One region of the Pseudoalteromonas sp. RWi3 genome, then DNA from elsewhere that is predicted to be linked to it. Evidence: predicted binding sites of a transcription regulator. Region 1 holds the regulator's gene; each other region holds the start of a gene.
What was found. The regulator LexA, encoded in region 1, represses DNA repair genes until DNA is damaged. The targets are predictions, from matches to a motif close to TACTGTATNNNNATACAGTA.
Positions count from the first base shown of each region.

Region 2: the regulator LexA is predicted to act here: its motif matches at 1,350-1,369, upstream of ACFI4Z_RS17560 (DNA topoisomerase III).
Region 3: the regulator LexA is predicted to act here: its motif matches at 1,983-2,002, upstream of ACFI4Z_RS07240 (exonuclease domain-containing protein).

Region 1 covers NZ_JBHNYL010000007.1:40,788-44,006, forward strand. Annotated here, with positions in the region: gene ACFI4Z_RS10925 (PaaI family thioesterase) at 1-383, opposite strand, end outside; gene ACFI4Z_RS10930 (hypothetical protein) at 497-1,267, shown strand; gene lexA (transcriptional repressor LexA) at 1,362-1,979, shown strand; gene coxB (cytochrome c oxidase subunit II) at 2,444-3,219, shown strand, end outside.
Region 2 covers NZ_JBHNYL010000021.1:2,713-5,931, reverse strand. Annotated here, with positions in the region: gene pomA (flagellar motor protein PomA) at 1-301, shown strand, start outside; gene ACFI4Z_RS17565 (flagellar motor protein MotB) at 304-1,224, shown strand; gene ACFI4Z_RS17560 (DNA topoisomerase III) at 1,382-3,219, shown strand, end outside.
Region 3 covers NZ_JBHNYL010000003.1:314,056-317,274, forward strand. Annotated here, with positions in the region: gene ACFI4Z_RS07240 (exonuclease domain-containing protein) at 1-1,964, opposite strand, end outside; gene ACFI4Z_RS07245 (substrate-binding periplasmic protein) at 2,359-3,126, shown strand.

The sequences.
Region 1 (3,219 bases):
CTGTTTGTTATTTTAATTTCCCATACCGATGTCCGTTTACCTATGTGTATAGGCTTTGCAACAGCTGTAAGTATGCCATTTCGCGATGCTTTTAAGTGGTTTGCATTAATTTCTTGGCCTACACAGTAAAATTTTGTGAAATCAATAACAAAATTGGCTGCATAGCTGGCAACTGTTTCTGCAAGTACAACGTTTGCTCCTCCATGAACCATTCCAATAGGATTGTGGTGTGCAGGTATTGCAGGCATAGTTGCCACTAAATAGTCGTCGCCAATCTCAGTGATTTCTATACCCATGGTTTTCATTAATGTGCCTTGGCCATTAATGCCTTCATCAAGTTGTTTACACTGCGCTAGAGTGATTGGGTGATACCAAATAGTCATGGAATGTCCTCAATTATAAATTTAAAGCCAGTCTACACTTTTGTACACTTTCCTACAGTTAAGATCATCTAAATAGCTAAAATATACCTAATGTTACATTTTAGGAACGCATGATGAAAAAAGGAATAATGCTGTTAATTGGCTTTTTATCGTTATCCAGCTATGCAGATATCAATCATCAGGTTGATCTCGGGTTTACTGATTTAAGTGGTTTGGATAAAGCATTTTTAGGTGCGAGATACCGTTATTTTAGTGATGACTTAAATGTCTTATCGGGTCCTCAAGAGTTGAAAAGTCACTTGCACCGAGTGAACAATATTGCGTTAGGTGGCTTTGCGAATGACAACCTTTATTATATTACCAGTGATGCGACTTATTATTGGCAACATGGCTTAATTTTAGCGGCTGGCTTGCGGCATGTTGATGATGATGGCGGCCATAGGCAATCAGACAGCTCTTTAGTGACGGCCTCAATTGGAAACCAGGTAAATGATCAACTACAAATAGGCTTAACTGCTTTTTACAACTATTTTCAAGGGAGAGACTATTATTTAAAAGACAATGTAACGTCGGTTGAATGGAGTTATGCGCCGTATGTGCGTTGGACCAGCTTAACCAATAATAGAGGCTGGGATCTACAAGCTAAGCAGTTAGTTGGGCGCTATCGGTATGTTCAAGGGCGGGTAGCGTATTATATAAATCAAGAATGGTCAGTTGCTTTGGTCGCTAATGTTCGTGATCATGGCAATAATACTGATAACTATGAGTTGCAAACACAGTACTGGTTTAATGAGCATATAGCGTTAAAGTTTGGTTTAGGCGCATCTTTTAAATCTGATGATGGTTTAAATAGTGCCACTTTATTATTAAGTACTAGGTGGTAAACAAGAAGGGCTAAAGGTAACTAATTTAAAATTTGCGATTTTTAAATAACTGTATATACTCACAGTTAAATGTACTGTATGGAAAACCAGTTGTATGCGCCCATTAACGAATCGCCAAGCTCAAATTCTCGAACTCATTAAAGTATTTATCAAAGATACTGGGATGCCACCTACGCGCGCCGAAATAGCCCAGACCTTGGGTTTTAAAAGTGCCAATGCAGCTGAAGAACACTTAAAAGCACTTGCTAAAAAGGGTGTAATTAAAATGAAGCCCGGTGCCAGTCGTGGCATTCAGCTGGTAGAAGAGGATGAGCCAGAACAGTTAGGTTTGCCATTGATTGGCCGAGTTGCAGCTGGTGAACCAATACTTGCACAACAACATGTTGAAAGCCATTGTCAGATTGACCCTTTAATGTTCAAGCCAGCCGCTGATTTTTTACTGCGTGTTCAAGGTATGAGTATGAAAGACATTGGTATTATGGATGGTGATTTACTAGCAGTTCATCGAACACAAGTTGCTGAAAACGGCCAAGTAGTTGTTGCGCGTGTTGACGAAGACGTGACAGTTAAACGCATTGAAAAAGCAGGGAAGAAAGTTCTCTTACATGCTGAAAATGATGAGTTCAGTGCAATTGAGGTCGATCTTGAGCATGAATCATTTAATATTGAAGGGTTAGCGGTCGGCGTAATCCGTAACGCTGATTGGATGTAAGTGCGGGTTTACTGCACAAGCCAATGATAAACATTAAGCTTGTTTAGATAGTTACTGGCTTATTCAGCTTATGCTCAATGCACCAAATGAGTGAAATTTGGTGCTTTTATATTTTTTCAACTTTAGCTACTGTATCTCACACTTCTATGTAGCGTCTTAACCCTTATCATACCTTGTTATCCGCTAGTTTTAAGCCCTTACACTATTTCCCAAAAACAAAATAACGCCCTGATTTAACATTGTTATTTTTGCACCAAAATAGAATTTTATTTACTTAAAAACTTGCTAATTGTTTATTTTTTAACTAATTGGTTAATACGCTGTGTTAATTAGTGATCTTTTGCGTTGTAGCGTCTGAAGGCAAAAATATAACCAGTAACAATAAAAAATAACGAATTGGCGCGAATAAAGCAGTGCCGCCTCTTCGCTTTGCGTCTTGCAATAGCATCAAAAGGAGCTGTCACATGGGTAAATTGAGCTCTACCTTGTGGCTTATATTACTAATGCTTCCGCAGCAATTATTGGCAAACAGCCAATTTAATATGCGCGAAGGTGTAACCGATATAAGTAATAACGTTTATCAACTGCACATGACAATTTTTATAATATGTTGTGTGATTGGGGTGATTGTATTTGCCGTTATGTTTTGGGCATTAATACATCATCGTAAATCGAAAGGGGCGGTACCTGCCCAATTTCATGAAAGTACAAAAGTCGAGATACTTTGGACGGCAATTCCCTTTGTCATTCTTATAGCCATGGCAGTACCAGCCACTAAAACTTTAATAGCGATGGAGGATGCCAGTAAAGCTGACATCACTATAAAAGTGACGGGGTCGCAGTGGAAGTGGCATTATGAATACATGGGAGAAGATGTTGATTTTTATTCTATTCTTTCAACACCAAGTGACCAAATTGCAAATCAAGCTGAAAAAACGGATACCTATCTACTCGAGGTTGACAAACCTTTAGTGCTACCAATTAACAAAAAAATTCGTTTTTTAATGACCTCAGATGACGTTATTCATTCATGGTGGGTGCCTGACTTTGCTGTTAAGAAGGATGCCAATCCAGGCTTCATCAATGAGACATGGACCCGAATTAATGAAGAGGGTATTTACCGAGGTCAATGCGCTGAACTATGTGGCAAGGACCACGGTTTTATGCCAGTCGTAGTAGAGGCCAAGTCCGAGGCAGAATTTGATGTTTGGTTAGCCAATGCTAAGCAAGCTAAACAACA
Region 2 (3,219 bases), on a different contig from region 1:
CATGATAGGTACATTGATTGGTTTGGTTGCAATGTTATCAAACATGGATGACCCAAAAGCAATCGGTCCGGCAATGGCGGTTGCGTTATTAACCACCTTGTATGGTGCCTTTTTAGCAAACGTTATTGCGATCCCTATTCAGGTTAAATTAGAGCTTCGTAAAGAAGAAGAGGCAATGAACCAACGTTTAATTTTGGATGCTGTTTTAGGTATCCAAGACGGTCAAAATCCAAAAGTTATTGAAGGGATTTTAAAGAATTACCTCGCTGAATCTAAGCGTAATGTGGACACTGAGGAGTAAGCATGTCTGATGAAGAGTGCAAATGTCCTCCCCCAGGATTGCCAGCTTGGATGGGGACCTTCGCTGATTTAATGTCATTGTTAATGTGCTTTTTTGTACTCTTGCTCGCATTTTCTGAAATGGATGTGCTTAAATTTAAACAGATTGCGGGCTCAATGAAATTTGCTTTTGGTGTGCAAAATAAAATTGAGGTAAAAGATATACCAAAAGGAACCTCTGTAATAGCGATGGAATTTACCCCAGGTAAACCTGAACCCACGCCTATTGAAACTATTCAACAGCAAACAGTTGAAATGACACAACAAATGCTCGAGTTTCAAGCGGGTGATGAAAGCTCGGCTGGGGGGCGTCAGGAACAGCGTGGTAATAAACGTGGTGGTGAATCGCAAAGCACCGCGCAGCAACAAGCTTCTGAGCAATCTACATCGTCTGCAGATCAAGAACAAGTTAACGAACTCGTTAAGAAAATTGCGCAGCAATTAGAGCAACAAATTATGGATGGCGCTGTAGAGCTAGAGTCATTGGGGCAACAAATAATTATTCGTATTCGAGAGAATGGTTCATTCCCTTCCGGCAGTGCGTTTTTACAGCCTCGTTTTAAACCAATTATTCAAGATATAGCGACTTTATTAAAAGACGTACCGGGTGAAATTACGGTGTCAGGCCATACAGATGACTTCCAGGTGTCAAATGAGCTTTATACAAATAACTGGGATTTGTCGTCTAAGCGTGCTGTAGCAGTTGCAACAGAAATGCAAAAAGCACCAGGGTTTGATAAGAGCAGGATGGTCGTTGTTGGTCATGCTGAAACTCGCCCGTTGGTTCCTAATGAAACCGATACCGACAGACGCAGAAACAGACGTGTTGAAATTTCAATTATGCAAGGCAAGGCAAAAGAGTCAGATCCTATTGAAGTAAGATAATGTATTGAGCCGAATTACATAGCTAAGGCCAGCAGGTAAATGTAATGCTGCTTTTTTATAAATTGTAAGTTTGAAAGTTTTTGTTGCGCTTAAATTTATGTAATCGATAATACATTGTGCTAAAGTACTGTTTATATAAACAGTGCTGGAGCTTGTTGTGAAACTGTATATCGCAGAAAAACCTTCATTGGGTCGTGCTATCGCTGATGCACTTCCCAAACCCCATAAAAAGCATGATGGTTACATTGAGGTCGCTAATGGCGATTGCGTTTCGTGGTGCATTGGTCATTTGCTCGAACAAGCTGAGCCTGACGATTATAACGACCAGTATAAAAAGTGGCGCTTTGATGATTTACCTATTGTCCCTGAGCAATGGCAACTAAAAGCAAAACCAAAAACCCGCAAACAGCTTACGGTACTTAAAAAGCTAATCAAACAAGCTGAGCAACTAATTCATGCTGGTGATCCCGATCGTGAAGGCCAATTACTTGTCGATGAGGTGATTGAGCAAGTCAAACTTAGCCAAGCCAAAAAACAACAAATTCAACGTTTATTAATCAGCGATTTAAATATTAGTGCGGTAAAGAAAGCGTTGACAAGTATGCGCAGCAATCGTGATTTTATTCCATTAAGTGTCTCTGCACTGGCGCGCTCCCGTGCCGATTGGTTGTTTGGTATGAACTTAACCCGTGCATATACCTTAGCAGGGCAAAAAGCGGGGTTTGGTAATGTGCTTTCTGTTGGGCGTGTACAAACACCTATTTTAGGGTTAGTAGTAAATCGTGATAATGAAATTGCTAATTTTGTAGCAAAGCCATTTTTCGAAGTCTTTGCTCATTTAAATACGGGGGAGCAACAAAGTTTCACCGCTAAGTGGCAACCAAGCAAAGCGTGTGAGCCCTATCAAGATGAAGAAGGGCAAGTACTACATCGAGGCCTTGCAGAAAATGTCGTATCAAGAATAGCAGGGCAAGAGGGCGAGGTGACGGCACTTGAGCAAAAGCAGAAAAAACAACAAGCACCTTTACCGTATAATTTATCAGCCTTGCAAATAGATGCAGCGAAAGCGTTCACGATGCCAGCACAAAAAGTGTTAGATATCTGCCAAACTTTATATGAACGCCATAAGCTCATCACCTATCCTCGATCAGATAATCGTTATCTGCCAAAAGATCACCATCGGGATGCAGCAAGCATTGTAAAAGCGATTGTTATTAATGGTGGGCAAAATGAAGCGGATTGTAATCAGGCCGATACCACTAAGCGCAGTAAATGTTTTAATGATGCAAAGGTAGCTGCGCATCACGCCATTGTACCTACCGCTAAACAATTAAAGTCGTCAAGCTTAAGCTCAGACGAAGCAAAAGTGTATAGATTAGTATGTAGACATTACCTCATTCAGTTCTACCCTGATTATATATTTAATGAAACAAAGGTTGAAGTAACTATTGCTGGTGGTTTATTTAAAACGAATGCAAAACAAGAGATCAGCTTAGGTTTTAAAATACTAATGGGTAAATCAGAGTTAAAAGATCAGCAAACTTTACCGCCGTTAGTTAAAGGGCAAATGCTTAACTGTAGCCATGGCGAAGTGGTTGATAAAATGACGACCCCGCCTGCACATTTTACGGATGCAACCTTGTTAAGTGCCATGACGGGAATAAGTCGTTATGTGAAAAACCCAGATATCAAAAGAATTCTTAAAGACACTGATGGCTTAGGTACAGAAGCAACGCGTGCAGGCATTTTAGAGTTATTATTCAGGCGTCGATTTTTACAACGCCAAGGTAAAACCATTTTAGCCACTGAAACAGGAAAAGCCCTTATAGGTGTATTACCTGAAGGTTTAGCAAGCCCAGATTTAACGGCGAAATGGGAAGCCTCATTAGGTGATATTGCAGAGCAGCGTATGAGCTACCAACAGTTTTTAACTCCGTTATTAAACGATCTATCACACTTTATTGGCGAAGCAGGGCAATGTAATAGCCAAGCTTT
Region 3 (3,219 bases), on a different contig from region 1:
CCTGCCATTTCGCACTCTTTGCGGATAAAGCCATAATCAAAATTGACATTATGAGCAACAAAAATGCTACCTTTTAACTTATGTATCAGGATGTCAGCTATTCCACAAAAGCGTGGTGCAGTGGCAACCATGGTATCTGTGATACCGGTGAGAGACACTATAAATTTTGGAATCCGCATTTGTGGATTTATCAGTGTTGACCAAGTCTCGATAACCCTGCCATGTTGTACTTTAACTATGCCGATTTCAGTAATTCGATTGCCGCCTTTTAGGCTGCCAGTTGTTTCAATATCGACTACGCTGTAAATGCGATTGGGATCATTCACCCAATTAACCGCTGCAATGTGTACATCGAATCCTGAGCTTTTAAGGTTATCGATGGTGGTTAGCTGGTTACGCCTGAGTTTATCACCGGGTGCTTTTACTTCTTCAAAATAAATAGTGCCGTCTTTTAAAATCATTAAATCTGGGTAGCCATCTTTAAGTTCTAAAAAACGTTGGGCCATGTTTTTTAAGTGGCTTTTAAGTGCTGTAATAGAGCTATTTAAAATCAATACTTCTAATGGTTTTAACAGCTCACTGTGCCAACGAAATAAGCCATTTGGTTGATCAAAATAGCGTGCTGCGTTTTTGCATACATGCTTTAATAAATCTTCAGGTGTTTGCCACTGTTCAAATAAAACATCAATCTGTTGCTGTTGTGTGTGATAAAAACTGTTAGTGCGTAATACGTGTGGGAACAAATCAAATTCGTTACACGGTGGGTGAGGAGTCTCAACGTAAAGTTCATGCCAAAACACCAGACCAAATAAACTTTGCCAAAGCGTGTTCTCGGTATTAAATGCTCGCAGACCTTGGTTTTCATAATACTGTGCTACTCCTTGTTCTACATCGCCGCGATAAATTTCATCTACTTCAATAACACACTGTGTATCCGCAAGCATTGCACTTAAACGAGAACGAGTTTGTTTATTAAATTTGCGCATTAAGAAATCATCGGCAAAATAGAGTAGATCATCTGTCAGTGGATCTTCAATAATGGCTTCAAGCTCGGCTTTAACCCAGTCTTTATTGCCTTGGCGATATTGCTCGCGTATTTGTATTTCAATCGCTTCAGGGCTGTTTTCACAGGCATTTAAAATACTAAAGCTCAGCGGTGGATCTACTTTTTTAAGTTGCTGATAAAGCCTCAGTAAAAGCTTGTTTTTAAGGTTTATTGCCAGTGTGCCTTGTGCGTGTTGCGCAATAACTTCGTGAGCTAAACCTTGGTATTGCTGGTCAGTTGTTATATTTTTAAATGCCAAGCGAGCTCGGTTTAACGCATAGTTCGACTTTGCCTCAGCTAAAGTATCAAAGCGTGCCAAGCTTTGAGTGTGGCTTTGGCGCGTAGCTCTAACGCCTAAATCACGCAGTACAAAACTGTTTTGATGATTTATATCTCCTTCGCTTAAACGGCCAATGTATAAAAACTCAAAATACTCATACACATCACTGCGATTATTTAAAATAAATTGACTGTAAATAGGTGTTAAATATTCTCGATTTTCTTTAAATATATTTATGGCTTGAGTAACAAGTGCTGTTTTTGAAGCGCTTTTTTTTATCGCAAGATCAGTATCAAAAGAAGCTAATAGTTCAATTAATGCAGGTTTGGTCAAGTGATGTAAAAGAGCGTCGTAGTCGTTATCTGTTGGGTGTGCAATTAGCCCCGTTTGGATTAACTGTTTAATTGCCAGTGGTGCGTTATCTATTTCGGCGTAATTAAGGCTACTGATCGCAACAAAGCGAGGCTTGCGAGAATAAATACGCGCGAGCATGCATTGAGCCTGCTCGCCAAGTGTATTTACCTTATTGATAAAATCAGTATGTGTTTGCTCTAATAATTGCCCACATTGCTCATTTATGAAGTCAATGAGTTCTTTAAAATGAGCTAAATAGTATTTTGCGGGTAGTTCTTTTTTCATTAGTCGGTCACACAATGTAACTGTATATAAAAACAGTATCCTGTATTTTTTTTGAGTAATCAACCTCAATGAATTGTTTATACAGCATTAGCCATAATTTATTTTGTCTTAATGTGCGTTTAGTATTCCTGTGATATTGGCTTTTATTTAGAAGGCTATTAATTGGTGTGATGACAATACAAGTCACTTTCTTACAGTTCGTTTTGTGACACTTTTTAGGTTAGATAAGAATGAGCCGCTTTTATGCTTATCATTATTTAATTATCCACCCTAAATACGTTTAAATCACCTTCAATCCCAGTAAATATCTATTCTTAGGCCATCTGAGTTTATAATTGGCAGGGCTGAATTAATAAACTAAACTTGTATAATGGCTTTTTTAAGAGCACATTTTGTGAAGTATTTTATTATTATTGTGTTGTTCTGCTTGATGTTTAGTAGTGTAAGTTATTCCTCTCAGAGCAATTGCCATCTTATAGTTCGCTTTGAAAATTACGCTGTACAGTCGTATCAAGATGAAGATTTAACATGGCATGGTCAGGATGTTGATTTTGCGAAAGCATTACTTGATGAAGCAGGTTGTACGTATCAGTTTGTCAGTGTTCCTTGGGGACGTTCATTAAAAATGCTCGAAACTGGCGAGGTTGATCTAATGCTTAGTGTGTCGAAAACGACACAGCGAATGCGCTTTGCTTATTTTATTGGGCCTCAAAGGCAAGAAAATATTGTATTTGCAATGGATACCGAGCGTATCTACTCTCTAGACTCTATAAGCAGCCTTTTTCAGCTTGATGCACCGATAGCCATTCAACGTGGTGCATACTATGGTAGTACATTTGAACAGCGTTTCATGGAAGAGCGAGATACCGATGAGCGATTTATTTACGTGCCAGACAACCAATTAAAGCTCGATTTGTTACGTAACGGGCGTATTTCTGGATTCTTTGAAGAAAAATATAACATCATTTATCAAGTGCAAAACAACCCTGACTTTATGAAGGTTGCCATTAGTCCACTAGTCATTAATTCTGAAGATGTTTATTTTGCGTTTAGCAAAGCGTCGGTGTCAAAATCGCAGCTAAAAATATTTGAAAAAGCCTTTTCATCAATCAAAAAATCAGGAAAGTTGACCGCTATTTTAAAAAAATACGACTTAGAATAAACATATACTTATTTTTCTGAGTCTTAAGGGGTGGCTATACGCTTTTATTTGGATTTTCCCCCCACACAAGAGCATCAAACGATCCTACTAAGT